One region of the Mesorhizobium sp. Cs1299R1N3 genome, then DNA from elsewhere that is predicted to be linked to it. Evidence: riboswitches for the same ligand, from Rfam matches in the RefSeq annotation. Region 1 holds a riboswitch; each other region holds the start of a gene.
What was found. A riboswitch is a leader RNA that binds a small molecule or an ion and turns the genes downstream of it on or off. The one in region 1 is predicted to bind thiamine pyrophosphate.
Positions count from the first base shown of each region.

Region 2: linked by a shared signal. The riboswitch ahead of thiC (phosphomethylpyrimidine synthase ThiC) and the one ahead of thiB (thiamine ABC transporter substrate binding subunit) in region 1 are both predicted to bind thiamine pyrophosphate.
Region 3: linked by a shared signal. The riboswitch ahead of O7B34_RS26890 (YkoF family thiamine/hydroxymethylpyrimidine-binding protein) and the one ahead of thiB (thiamine ABC transporter substrate binding subunit) in region 1 are both predicted to bind thiamine pyrophosphate.

Region 1 is NZ_JAPYKQ010000007.1:1,593-6,319, reverse strand. It holds gene thiP (thiamine/thiamine pyrophosphate ABC transporter permease) at 1-1,330, opposite strand, end outside; gene thiB (thiamine ABC transporter substrate binding subunit) at 1,354-2,352, opposite strand; TPP riboswitch at 2,396-2,510, opposite strand; gene O7B34_RS16850 (thiamine diphosphokinase) at 2,598-3,242, shown strand; gene O7B34_RS16845 (ABC-F family ATP-binding cassette domain-containing protein) at 3,244-4,727, shown strand, end outside.
Region 2 is NZ_JAPYKQ010000001.1:165,773-170,499, forward strand. It holds gene O7B34_RS00765 (potassium transporter Kup) at 1-666, opposite strand, end outside; TPP riboswitch at 1,331-1,447, shown strand; gene thiC (phosphomethylpyrimidine synthase ThiC) at 1,553-3,394, shown strand; gene thiO (glycine oxidase ThiO) at 3,391-4,392, shown strand; gene thiS (sulfur carrier protein ThiS) at 4,361-4,558, shown strand; gene O7B34_RS00785 (thiazole synthase) at 4,560-4,727, shown strand, end outside.
Region 3 is NZ_JAPYKQ010000018.1:39,416-44,142, forward strand. It holds gene O7B34_RS26885 (ABC transporter permease) at 1-175, opposite strand, end outside; gene O7B34_RS26890 (YkoF family thiamine/hydroxymethylpyrimidine-binding protein) at 282-890, opposite strand; TPP riboswitch at 881-994, opposite strand; gene O7B34_RS26895 (hypothetical protein) at 1,273-1,581, shown strand; gene msrA (peptide-methionine (S)-S-oxide reductase MsrA) at 1,772-2,290, opposite strand; gene O7B34_RS26905 (glycosyltransferase family 39 protein) at 2,477-4,045, opposite strand; gene O7B34_RS26910 (hypothetical protein) at 4,223-4,727, shown strand, end outside.

The DNA.
Region 1 (4,727 bases):
GGACGGCGCGCAGCGCGAAAGGCATTGCCATGACGGCGTTGACGGTGACGACCATGAGCGGGGCGACAGCAAAGACATCGCCGAGATGGCGCAACAGAAGGAACCAGCCGGCGCCGATGACGATCGGCGGCACGACCAGCACAAACCCGGCGCCGGTATCGGTGGCATGTTCGAGCAGTGTCCTTGAGCCGGAGCGGCGGTTCAATGCCAGCGCCCTCCGCGCCATTGTGAGAGCCAGCGACAGCATCACCGAAAGCAACGCCGACAGGAATGCGAGCACGGCACTGGTCAGTGTCGCTTGCCGGACAGTGGCCTCACCGGCCAGCCGGCCGAGATCGGCGCCCAATCCGGCCGCCACGGTCGCCGCCATGGGTCCCACCACGAACAGCAGCGCCAGCCCGATGAGCAGGGCATTCAGCACGGCCTCAGTCCTGTTGACCGAGAGATAGCGGCGCGGCGCGACCGGCAGGTTGGTGTCGCCGACGACATTGGCGCCAAGCCGGGTCAACGCCAGCACCACGACAAAGGTCAGCGCGATCTGCAGCAATGTCAGCGCGACAGCCCGCGCGGGATCGAAATCGAAGCGCAATGCCTGATAGATGCCGACCTCCAGCGTCGTCGCGGCCGGTCCGCCGCCGAGCGTCAGCACGATGGTGAAGGATGTGATGCAGAGCATGAAGACAAGTCCGGCGACACCAGGCAAGGCGGCCCGCAGCGTCGGCCATTCGATCAGCCGGAATGCCGGACGCGCTCCCATGCCGAGCTGGCTCGCCAGCCGCCACTGGTCTGAGGGGATGGTTTGCAGCGCCTCCAGGAACAGGCGGGTAGCCAATGGCAGGTTGAAGAAGACATGGGCAACGAGAATGCCGGAGAGGCCGTAGATGCCCGGCCAACCCTGGCCGCCAACCCAGTTGGACAGGCCGGCGAAATAGCCGGCTCGGCCGTAGAGCGCCAGGATGCCGAGCGCCGCGACGATCGCCGGCAGCGCCAGCGGCACGGCGAAGAGTTGCAGGATGAAGGCGCGGCCGGGGAAACGTGGATGCCGCGACAGCGCCCGCGCCACGAACAGGGCAGGCCCGACCGAGAGCAGCGTCGACAGGGCCGCCTGCCAGAGCGTGAAGCGCACGACGCGGAAGAGGTAAGGATCGAAGGCGGCCCAGGCGCCGGAAAAATCGTGGGCGCCTTCGAGAAGCAGGCCGGCAAAAGCGCCGCCGATCAGCAGCGTGGTTGCCGCAAGCGCGACAATGCCGGCTGTGATGCGGGGGTCAGAGCGGGTTTGCACTGAGAACCAACGATCGACTTGGGAAACCTTGTGTTCCTTGGCGGCCATCTCACGAGACTAGCCCACGAAACCTACTTGCTCATCACCGCCAGCCATTCGTCCACCCAGGCCTTGCGGTTGGCCGCGACTTCCTCGGGGCTGAACAGCAAGGTCTTGGTCGGCTTGACCAGTTTGTCGAAGGCAGGGTTGAGCGGCTTGTCGGTCTTGCCGGCCGGGAACATCCAGTTGGTCTCCGGGATGGCGTCCTGGAATTTCGGCCCGGTCATGAAAGCCATGAACTTGGCCGCCAGCGGGTTCTTGGCGCCTGTCGTGGTGATGCCGGCGACTTCGATCTGCAGGTACTCGCCCTCTTCGAAGGATGCCGCCTGGTAGCGCTCGGTGTTCTCGGCGACCATGTGGTAGGCCGGCGAGGTGGTGTAGGACAGCACCATCGGCGCCTCGCCCTTGGTGAACAGGCCATAGGCCTCGCTCCAGCCCGGCGTCACGGTCAGCACCTTGGCCTTGAGCTTGGCCCAGGCTTCCGGCGCCTTGTCGCCATAGACCGACTTCACCCACAACAGCAGGCCGAGACCGGGCGTCGACGTGCGCGGATCCTGAATGACGATCTTGTCATTGGCACTGCCCTCGACCAGGTCCTTCAGGCTTTTCGGCGGCGTCTTCAGTTTTTCGGTATCGTAGACGACAGCGAAATAGCCATAGTCGAAGGGGACGAAAGTATCGTCGCTCCAGCCGCCCGGCACATTGACATCGCTCACCGCGCCGTGCGGCGCGAACAGGCCCGACGCCTTGGCATCGGCGGTGAGATTGGTGTCGAGGCCGAGCACGATATCGGCCTTGGTCGAAGCGCCTTCCAGCTTGACGCGGTTGAGCAGCGCCACGCCATCGGCGACCGAGACGAACTCGACATCGCAGCCACATTCGGCTTCGAATTCCTTCTTCACCACCGGGCCTGGACCCCAGTCGGCGGTGAAGCTCTCATAGGTGTAGACGGTGAGCTTGTCCTTGGCCAAAGCCGGCCCGGACAGGGTCACTACCGTGGCCGCGATGAGGGAATATAAAAGCGTGCGCATCGGCGCCTCCTTCGTTTGCGTTGAAAGGAATTGAGGCGTCGGATTGTCCGAAACGTCTAATCCCTCCGCCGGTACAAACCGGATCAGGTTCAGCGGGTTGGCGAGACTGCCTCTCAGCCGGCCCGCGAAAGTCGCGTCCGGCACCCCGTTAGAGCGTTTCGACACATAAGCCCGGCCGATGGGACACGCAAGTGGGAGTTTGCCGCCTTCCGTTTCCCGTGCCGGGCTGGTAAGGGCGACGGGATATGAGCACATTCACCATCTTGCTTGGCGGCGACCTCATCCGCACGCCCCGGCTCGACCGCCAGGTCGAAGGCTCGCGCGTCATCGCCGCCGACGCCGGCATCGGCCATGCGCGGATGCTGGCCCTTGTGCCGGAACTGTGGGTCGGTGATTTCGATTCCGTACCAGCCGATCTGCCGGAAGATCTCGCCGCCGTGCCCAGGCAGACCTTCCCGGCGGAAAAGGACAAGACCGACGGCGAACTGGCGATCGCGGCAGCCCTTGAACGCGGGGCGACGCGCCTTGTGCTGGCGGGCGCCTTCGGCGGCAAGCGCGCCGACCACGCCTTCCTGCACCTGGCGCTTGGCCTGCGGCTGGCCGAGGCCGGAACGGATGTGCTTCTGACCAGCGGTGCCCAGGAAGGTGTCCCCTTGCTGCTCGGCAGGGCCAGCTTCGATTATGCCGACGGCACGCTGTTTTCGATCCTTGGCTTCTCCGAACTCTCCGGCCTGACCGTCACCGGCGCCAAATGGCCGCTCGACAAGGTCGAGGTGGCTTTCGGTTCGTCGTTGACCATTTCCAACGAGGTCAAGGGCCGCCTCGACATCGCGCTTCGCCATGGCCGAGCGCTGCTGCTCGCCCATCCCCATCCATTGCCCGAAAGCTGACATGGCCCCGCCTCTTCTCAATCTCGACGGGATAAAGCTGACTTTTGGCGGCACGCCGCTGCTCGACGGCGCCGCCTTGACCGCGTCGGGCGGCGACAAGATCGCGCTGGTCGGCCGCAACGGGTCCGGCAAGTCGACGCTGCTCAAGATCGCCGCCGGCCTGATCGAACCGCAGCACGGCGAGGTGTTCCGCCAGCCTTCCGCGACAGTGCGCTATCTGCCGCAAATGCCAGACATGGACGGCTTCGCCAATGTGCGCGCCTATGTCGAGGGCGGTCTTGGCCCGGCCGACGATCCCTACCGCGCCAGCTATCTGATGGAGCATCTCGGCCTGTCGGGCGAGGAACGGCCAGGCGACCTGTCCGGCGGCGAGGCCAGGCGCGCCGCGCTTGCCCGTGTCATGGCGCCGGAGCCCGACATCCTGCTTCTTGATGAGCCGACTAACCATCTCGATTTGTCTGTCATCGAATGGCTGGAAGAGGAGCTCGTCCGGACCTCCTCGGCGCTCATCGTCATCTCGCATGACCGCCGCTTCCTCGAACGTGTGTCGCGCGCCACCGTCTGGCTCGACCGTGGCGAGACCCGCAGGCTGGACAAGGGCTTTGGCCATTTCGAGGAATGGCGCGACGTGGTGCTGGAAGAGGAAGAGCGCGAGCAGCACAAGCTGGGGCGCCAGATCGTGCGCGAGGAGCACTGGCTGCGTTATGGCGTGACGGCGCGGCGCAAGCGCAACATGCGCCGATTGGGTGAACTGCAGACCATGCGCCAGCGCTTTCGCGGCCATCGCGGCGCCGAAGGCTCCGCGACCATGGTGGCAAGCGACGCCGCCGAATCCGGCAAGCTGGTGATCGAAGCCAAGAACATCGAGAAGAGCTTTGATGATCTCACCGTCGTCAAGGGGTTCTCGACCCGCATCCAGCGCGGCGACCGCGTCGGTCTTGTCGGGCCGAACGGTGCCGGCAAGACGACACTTCTGAAGATGCTGACCGGCGAATTGGCGCCGGATGCCGGTTCGGTGCGGCTCGGCACCAATCTGGAGATCGCCACGCTCGATCAGAAGCGTGAGGCGGTCGACCCGCAGGAGACGCTGGCGCAATATCTGACCGACGGGCGCGGCGAGAACCTGGTCATCAATGGCGAGCAGCGCCATGTCGTCTCCTACATGAAGGATTTCCTGTTCAAGCCGGAACAGGCCCGCACCCCTGTGCGTGAGCTTTCCGGTGGCGAGCGGGCGCGGCTGATCCTGGCGCGCGTGCTGGCACGGCCGGCGAACCTTCTGGTGCTCGATGAGCCGACCAACGATCTCGACATGGAGACACTGGAACTGCTGCAGGAACTGGTTGCCGGTTTTGCCGGCACCGTAATCTTGGTCAGCCACGACCGCGATTTCCTCGACCGTACCGTCACCAGCATCATCGCGCCGGACGGCGGCGGCCGCTGGGTCGAATATGCCGGCGGCTATTCCGACATGCTGGCGCAACGCGG
Region 2 (4,727 bases), on a different contig from region 1:
ATCGGCATAGAGCGCCTCACCGCCAGTGACGGCAAGGAAGACCGCGCCGATGGTGACGGAGGCGACGCCTGGCGAATGGATCAGGAAGGCGACGATGTAGTACGGGCTGATCGCCCACAGGATTTCCGGATCGGCGATGATGTGGTTGAGGCCGGACAGGCCGATAGCCAGGAACCAGACAGCGGTCACCGGCCCGAACACCAGACCGACGCCGCCCGTGCCGAAGCGCTGTACCGCGAACAGCATGGCGAGAACGACCAGTGTCAGCGGCACGACATAAGGCTGGAACGTCGGCGTGACGACCTCCATGCCCTCCACCGCCGACAGCACCGAAATCGCCGGCGTAATGACCGCGTCGCCGAAAAACAGCGAGGCGCCGATGATGCCGATCCCGAGCATCACCGCCGAGCGCTTCGGAAAGCTGCCGCGCGCCAGCGCCATCAGCGACAGCACGCCGCCCTCGCCGCGATTGTCGGCGCGCAGCACGAACATGATGTATTTTACTGTAACTGTGATCGTGAGCGACCAGATGATCAGCGACAGGACGCCGAGAATATCTGTGCGATCAGCGACGTTGCCGCCCGACGAGGCATGCAGCGCTTCGCGGAGCGCATAGATCGGGCTGGTGCCGATATCGCCGTAGACCACACCGAGTGCGCCAAGCATCAACAACTCAGTACTTTGAGACGAGCCGGGATGTCCCGCTAGTTCCTCAACGTCACAACTGTTGGCAGAATCCACGACAGCCATTCGTATGCTTCCCACGGGTGCTGTGCTCTACGGCCAACGCAATTGTGCATTTCCGAGGCACGCGTCCTTGCGACGGGTAGCCTCGGCCGATTGGGCGGTGCGACAAGGAGAGGGAGGAGCTCGCTGCACTGCCGCTATCGGCCGAGGCGTCTGGAAATTGCCAATCGGGACTGCCATGTTGAAGTCGGCTGGCATATCACCAGCCCATTACTCCATCAACCAGCAAATTAGCAATTTTTAAGATTTAAACTATGGATGAAACAAGATTACGTCATTAAACTGATGTCTATTGAACTGCTATACCGAAGTAATATTTTCATTAAGTCACGAGTTCCGAGATATTATCGAGCTACAACTATCAACGAGCAATTTATGAAAGTCAATATCTTCATGGTTTCAGATGTAGCATTTCGGTCGGTTTGTCATGGACCATGAGCATTTCACCGGCCCCCCGCGACGACAGAATCGAGCGCGGACCGAGCCGGTCCGCGTCCTGTTTATAAAACCCGTCCTTCTGGCTTCGACCTACCGCCCTGGACCGAATGCGCTTGACAAAAGGCCACCGGCTCGGTCCAATTGACCCATTCACCAGGGGAGTCCCGGCAAGGGGCTGAGATACTGCTGGCTTTCGCGGCGCAGTGACCCGTTGAACCTGATCCAGTTCATACTGGCGTAGGGACGGTGCAAGCGCTTTGCGGGAGTTCATCCCCGAAGACCTGTTTCGAACAGGTCGACCAAAGCGTCTTTTCATCCTTCCGGCACAGAACTGGGTCTCCATTGCAAATGAGCAAAGGAGCCTCAAATGAATGCCTTGACCCCCGCAGTTTCGACGGGACCCCTGCCCGCCTCACGCAAGATACACAAGCAAGGCACCCTCCACCCGCAGATCAGGGTGCCGATGCGCGAAATCTCCGTCCACCCGACCGCCGGCGAACCGCCTGTGACGGTCTATGATCCATCCGGCCCCTACACTGATCAAACGGTCGAAACGAGTATAGAGAAAGGCCTCGCCCGGCTTCGGCACGAATGGATTACGGCTCGTGGCGATGTCGAATTCTACGATGGCCGCGACATCACGCCGGAAGACAACGGATTTGCGACTGGCGCGCGCCTGACGCCGGAATTTCCCATTCGCAATCGGCCGCTCAGGGCCAACGCAGACAAGGCGGTGACCCAGCTTGCCTATGCCCGCGCCGGCATCATCACGCCCGAAATGGAATTCGTCGCCATTCGCGAGAACCTTGGACGCGAAAGCCTGCGCGGCAAGCTGCAGCGGGACGGCGAGGCCTTCGGTGCGGCGATCCCCGATTTTGTCACGCCGGAATTCGTGCGTGACGAGGTAGCGCGGGGCCGGGCAATCATTCCCGCCAACATCAACCATCCCGAAAGCGAGCCGATGATCATCGGCCGCAATTTCCTGGTCAAGATCAACGCCAATATCGGCAACTCTGCTGTCACCTCCTCAATGACTGAGGAGGTCGAAAAGATGGTCTGGGCGACCCGCTGGGGCGCCGATACGGTCATGGATCTGTCGACCGGTCGCAACATCCACAACATTCGCGAATGGATCGTTCGCAACTCGCCGGTGCCGATCGGCACCGTGCCGCTCTACCAGGCGCTGGAGAAGGTGGGCGGCATCGCCGAGGACCTGAACTGGGAGGTCTATCGCGACACGCTGATCGAGCAGGCCGAGCAGGGCGTCGACTATTTCACCATCCACGCCGGCGTTCGGCTGCATTACATTCCACTCACGGTCGAGCGGGTTACCGGCATCGTCAGCCGGGGCGGTTCGATCATGGCGAAATGGTGCCTGCACCATCACCGGGAAAGCTTCCTCTATGAGCATTTCGAGGAGATCTGCGACATCGCCAGAGCCTATGACGTCTCATTCTCGCTCGGCGACGGACTTCGTCCGGGCTCGATCGCCGACGCCAATGATGCCGCGCAATTCGCCGAACTGGAGACGCTTGGCGAACTGACGAAGATCGCCTGGGCCAAGGACTGCCAGGTGATGATCGAGGGCCCGGGCCACGTTCCCATGCACAAGATTAAGGAGAACATGGACAAGCAACTCGCAATCTGCGGCGAAGCACCTTTTTATACCCTCGGGCCGCTGACGACGGACATCGCCCCGGGTTACGACCACATCACCTCAGGCATCGGTGCGGCCATGATCGGCTGGTTCGGCACCGCCATGCTCTGTTATGTGACGCCGAAGGAGCATCTCGGTCTGCCGGACCGCAACGACGTCAAAACCGGCGTCATCACCTACAAAATTGCCGCGCACGCGGCCGACCTGGCGAAAGGCCACCCGGCGGCGAAAACCAGGGATGATGCCCTTTCTCGCGCCCGTTTCGAGTTCCGCTGGGAGGACCAGTTCAACCTGTCGCTCGATCCGGAAACCGCCCGTTCCTTTCACGACGAGACCTTGCCCAAGGAGGCGCACAAGGTCGCGCATTTCTGCTCGATGTGCGGGCCGAAATTCTGCTCGATGCGCATCTCCCACGACATCCGCGCCGAAGCGCAGAAGGAGGGGATGGAGGGGATGGCGGCGATGGCGGCGATGGCGGAAAAATACCGCGCGGGCGGCGATCTTTATATGCCGGTGAGTGGCACCACGCCCGAGGCGCCGGAGCCATCATGAGGGTGCTGGTCAAGGGGGCCGGCGTCGCCGGCCTCACCGCGGCCTTCGAGCTCACCACTCGCGGCGCGGAGGTCACCGTCGCTGAAATCGGGTGTGGTCTCGGCGGCAGCGCATCGTGGTTTGCCGGCGGCATGCTGGCGCCCTGGTGCGAGCGCGAAAGCGCGGAGCAGCCTGTGCTGGACCTCGGACGCGGCGCCGCCGAATGGTGGGATGCCGTGCTGCCAGGTCAGGTGACGCGGGCCGGAACGCTGGTTGTTGCAACGCCGCGGGATGCGGGCGAGCTTGACCGCTTCGCAAGCCGCACCTCGAGCCATCGCTGGATCGATGAGGAGGAAATCGCGCGGCTGGAGCCCGACCTCGCCGGCCGTTTTCGCCGCGCCCTGTTCTTCGCCGGCGAGGCGCATCTCGAGCCGCGCACTGCAATGGCAGCGCTTCACGAAAAGCTCGTCGCGATGGGCGTCGACTTCCGCTTTGCCACGGACGCCCGGCAGCTTTCCGGATTCGACCGTGAGATCGACTGCGTGGGAATGGCGGCGGGCGATGAGAGGCTGCGCGGCGTTCGCGGCGAAATGCTGATCCTGCACACACCCGATATCTCGCTGTCGCGCCCGGTCCGGCTGCTGCATCCGCGCTTTCCGCTCTATGTGGTGCCGCGCCCCGATCACCGATTCATGGCCGGCGCCACGATGATCGAGAGCGATGACAGCGGTCCGGTCACGGTCCGTTCGATGATGGAACTTCTGAGCGCGGCCTGCGCGCTCCACCCGGCTTTTGGCGAAGCCTGCATCATTGAGACAGGCGCCGGGGTTCGTCCAGCTTTTCCCAACAATCTGCCGCTAGTCGAAGCGAGCGGAGACACCGTTAGGATCAACGGCCTCTATCGTCATGGCTTTCTTCTGGCCCCGGCCATGGCGCGCCAGGCGGCAGACTTTCTCTTCAGCAAAGACAAACCCGTGGAGCTTGCTCATGAAACTGACCGTCAACGGCGAAGTGCTTGAGATTGACGCCACGACACTGGCGGCACTGCTTGCCGACCTCGATTATGAAGGCGATTGGCTGGCGACAGCCGTCAACAGCAACCTTGTCCACAAGGCCAGGCGGGCGGAATTCCAGTTGAGCGACGGCGACCGGATCGAGATCCTCTCGCCGATGCAGGGAGGCTAGCATGTTCGAGCTTTTCGGGACGCCACTTCCCTCCCGGCTGCTTCTCGGCACGGCGCAATATCCTTCGCCGGCCATCCTTGCTGATGCGGTCAAGGCGTCGGGCACCTCCGTGGTGACCGTCTCCTTGCGGCGTGAGATGGCGGGCGGCAGGGCCGGCGAAAAATTCTGG
Region 3 (4,727 bases), on a different contig from region 1:
AGGCAAAACCGATCAGCGTGGCACGGATGGTGGGAATGGCATTGTCGAGCAGCGCGTCACGATTGAGCATCGCCTGTTCGAAGACGCGCGAGGGCGCCGGCAGAACCGTCGGCTTGACGCCGGAATGGCTTGCATAGAGTTCCCAAGCCACGAGCACCAGACCGATCGTTATCACGGCCGGCGCTGCCTGGGCGAAGAAGCCCGCGAGTTGACGCGGGTTGCATGACGATGAAACCACGAGAGGATAACCTTGACGGCGCGCGCGCTTCGGCGCGAGCGGTTCAGACGGCAGTGGGACTGTTGGCCGAAACCGTGACGTCGAGGGTCACGTGGCCGGCGCCTGGCCCGAAGCGGCAGAACGCTTCATCGAGCGCCGAGAAGATCGCGCCGGCATCGCCGCGCAGCTTGGTGCAGAAATTCTTGGAGCGATCGTAGACGCCGGACTGCTTCAGGAAATCGATGCAGCCATAGATCTCGTCCATGTGGTCGTCCGTGCCCATCACATAGAGCGAGAACTGCGCCGCCGCTGGCTGGCCAGTGGCGGGCGCGCCGCGCACGGCGGTGATGGCCGCTTGCTTGCGTGGTCCGAGTGGCCCGGCGGGTCCGCCGAACGTGTCGGAGCGGCAGATTGGATCGTCCGGCTCCCCCGGACAGCCACGCGAAATGGTGGCCGACAGCACGCAATGCTTGCCGCTGCCGGACGCAGCCACGAAAAGGTCGCGCAGCGCCGGGAACAACACCTCGGGGGGCCCGACCAGCAGGGTCGAGATGTCGTCGGTCTCGATCCTGAGCTTGTCGCGATACGGATCGAGCGCGCCGAGCGCACCCAGGATGACGCCGACAAAATCGTCGGCCATTGGATATAGGGAAACCTGTGCACCTGAAAACATCGCCCGCCTCGCTCCGCTGGTATTACCCAGATCAGCTTCTAGGGTCTGTGGGCTTGCCGCCCCCGTCTCAGCCCCGACCGTACGGAGCACCCCTGTGGATGGCGGCGTTAAAGCACCATTCGATCGGTTGGGGAAGCTGTTTTTTCAGCAAGCTGCGCCAAAAGCATTGCGCCAGCGCAGACGCAACCGGGTGCCGCCGGCTCGGAAATTTGTCTGAAACCTTCGCAATGCCGAGGGGTTGTCCCACCAGACGCAATCGCAGGAAAAGTGTGAAGCGGTTTCTGGCCGGAATTGCGTCAAAACAAAGAGATAGAGCGGTCAGTTGCTTCCGCGAAGCCCGTGAACCGCTCTGGCGATGAATTCATAGAAATGGAGACAAACCATGCTTATGAAAATCCTCGCGGCTTCGGCCTTCACCATTGCCCTTGCAACATCCGCCATGGCGCAAAGCAATAGCGCAGCCGGCGCGGATCGGCCCGGCGGCAGCGGCAAGTCGGTCACTGTGGACCCAACTACCCCTGCTTCGCCCAATACAATCGATCCGGGCGCAACCAACAGCACGACCATCGCGCCGGGTGACATGAATTCCAACGCGGACCAGAATTGCCCGAACAACCCGCAGGGCGCGCAGAGGGATGCCAATGGCAATGCGACCGAGCCGACCGTTAACGACAGCAACTGCGGGAAATAGTTTTCGAAGCATGGAAATCGCGGACTGAGGTTCCGCGATTTCCATGCGCATCGATTTCAGTGTCCGCCACGACCGGCCGGCGGCACCCCTCGCGCCGATTCGAACTGTCAACCGCCGGACGGTGGTTAACACCGCTATTGATATGGTCTTGTGGCAACCAGCGGGAGCTTCTGCCCGCCGCCAAAAAATCTTATGAAACTGCCTTTTCGCGAACCGGCAGTTTCCAGCTTGGCCTGATGAAATGGCAGGTGTAGCCGTTGGGATATTTCTCCAGATAATCCTGGTGCTCGGGCTCGGCCTCCCAGAACGCACCGACCGGCGCGAGCTCGGTGACAACCTTGCCGGGCCACAGGCCGGAGGCATCGACATCGGCGATGGTGTCCTCCGCCACACGCTTCTGCTCCTCGCTGGTGTAGTAGATTGCCGAGCGATAGCTCATGCCGACATCGTTGCCCTGACGGTTGCGCGTCGTCGGATCGTGGATCTGGAAGAAGAATTCCAGAAGCTGGCGGAAGCTGATTTTCCCCGGATCGAAGGTGATCTCGATGGCTTCGGCATGCGTGCCATGATTGCGATAGGTGGCGTTCGGCACGTCGCCGCCGCTGTAGCCGACACGGGTGGCGAGGACGCCCGGGAAGCGCCGGATCAGATCCTGCATGCCCCAGAAGCAGCCACCGGCAAGCACTGCACGTTCGCTCGAAGTCGCCATGTAACGTCTCCTCAAAAGGCAATCCCAGGAAAAGTGTAGCGGCTTTCCCCGAGGAATTGCGCGACAACAAATTTGGATATCCCCATAAATGGGCATTGTCGCCTGGTTCGTCCAGTCAGACGAGCGGCCATTCGGTCATACCGATGGAAGGCGGCCCTAACGAACCGGCGCATGACATTGCCCGCCTTAGACGCGCGGATGCCGGGTTCGGCTGCTGGCGGAGACCGGCAGATATCGCATACCAGGCGGAATGGCGGCAAAACTGATCGCTACCGGCGGCGCCGCGCGCGACCAGTTGAAAAGAACCGTCTTGACCGGGATGTTGTCCAACCATGCCCGCAACTGTGGCGGCACGCCACGACCACGCCAAATCATCAGCATGCCATGGTCGCGCAACCGCTGCCTCGTGATCCAGGGTGCGAACCGCATATCGAGGTCGGTGAAGATCGACGGCTGGTCATAGGCATTGAGGCCCGCCAGCATGGCAAGATTGGTGTCGCCACCGACGATGTCGAGCTGACCGGGCGCCGCCGCGTGCCAGACTGCCTCGGCCTCGTCCGAGATCGGCTGCGCGGGCCAGCAGACGGCGTCCATGCGCCCGCGCAAATTGCAGTCCGTCCAGCGGATTGCCGCATAGGCACCCGACATGGTGACGATGCAGATGAAGGCGCAGATCGCCAGCTTTCGCATCTCGACGGCGCCGAGCCGGTGACCGAGAAAGGCCAACGCTACGATGCCGACAAGATTGTACATCGGCGCGCCCCAGGCCTCGCCGGCGCCGGTGAACAGCGAGGCCACCATGACCAGCGCCGCGGGCCCAAGCCCCATCCATAGGAGATAGACGAGCGTGCCGCGCTCGACCGGCTCTTGCGGGGCTGGTGAGCGCCGCAAGAGCCCTGATAGCGCCAACACCAGGAGAAAGCCGGAAAACCCGGCGATCTGGACGCCGATATAGTAGAGGCGCGCACGGTGCTCGCTCACCCACGCATCGCGGCCGGCGAAATAGGTCAGCGGCAGGAAATCCATGCGGTAGAGTGCGATGGCCAGCGGCGCGGCGACCACGAGAAAAACGGCCAGGCCAAGCCATGGCCAGGGTGTCGCCAGCCGGCTGCGCGCGCGCGGCTCGTACAGCAGCCAGAGAGCGCCGAAGGCGAGCAGCAGGCCGGTAGAGAACTTGGCGTAGAGCCCGACGCCGGACACCAGTCCGAGCGCCAGCCACCAGCCTGGCCCGTCGCCGCGGCCGGCGCGCCACAACAGCCAGCAGATCGCGGCCCAGAACGGCATCTGCGCATAGTCGTGATTGAATTGCGGCGTCGGCCAGCCGAAGAAATATATCGATGGCATCAAAAGCACGGCAGCCAGCGCGCGCCGTTGTCCGAGCATGTCGCGGGCCAGCAGATAGACCAGGACGAAGGTGGCCGAAATCGTCAGCTGAGCGAGCAGATATTGCGGCCAGCGGAACGATCCGGTCAGAAGATGGCTGGTCTCGAGCAGCCAGCCGGGCAGTTGCGGATGCTTGTAGGTTAAAAGCACCCATTCGCGGCCCCACATGAAGCCTTCCACGACATCACCGGGCGGTGCGGGATTGATGAGTGTTGGCACCACCGTCCAGCACAGGGTCTGCGCCAGGCACAAAAGCGCCAGCAAACCCCAGGGGTGCCGAAGCAGGGCGGACCAGACCGACGACGAGTCCAGTTCCACGGCAGGCAGCCCTGCCGGCATCCAACGATCGATGGAGTCGTCAATTCCCGCCATGCGGCGCTTAGACCACATCGCCTGGTTTGCCGAACAGCCCCAAACATCAAAGCTTACAAAAAAGTATACTTGCAGGTCATTGCAAGACCAAGATTGAGCGGGATCTACGGTCTCTCACTGCCGTCGCCGGGCAGAACAGCCCGCACACTGATCCCACTTGAACATCCCGGATACTCGATGCGTCACCAGCATGCCGTCATCCACCACCGCGCGCTCGACTTCTGGCTGGCGCGCGCGGCGGTCCTTGTCATCATCTGCCTGCAGCTTCTGGTCATCAACGATCTTTCGTTCGGCCCCCGCTGGCTGGCGCCGGCGCTGGAGGCCGCCCTGCTCGTACCCCTGTCCGTAGCCACCGCCTGGACGCAGGTCGCCACCCAGAAGGCGGTCGAGGAGGAGCACTGGTATTTGGTTGGCCGGTTTCGCGTCATGATCCGCAGGACGGCCCTGGTGATGACCGGCCTCGTCAGCGTCATGAATTGCGGCTCGCTGGCGCTTCTGGTGCGTGCCTTGCTGGCCGGCCATGCGGGCTCCAGCGGCCAGACGCTGCTGGTCGACGCGCTCAACATCTGGGTCACCAACGTGATCGTCTTTGCCTTGTGGTTCTGGAGCACCGACCGGGGCGGGCCGCCGACCTGTGGCCTCGTCACACGCGCCCATGCCGATTTCCTGTTTCCGCAAATGA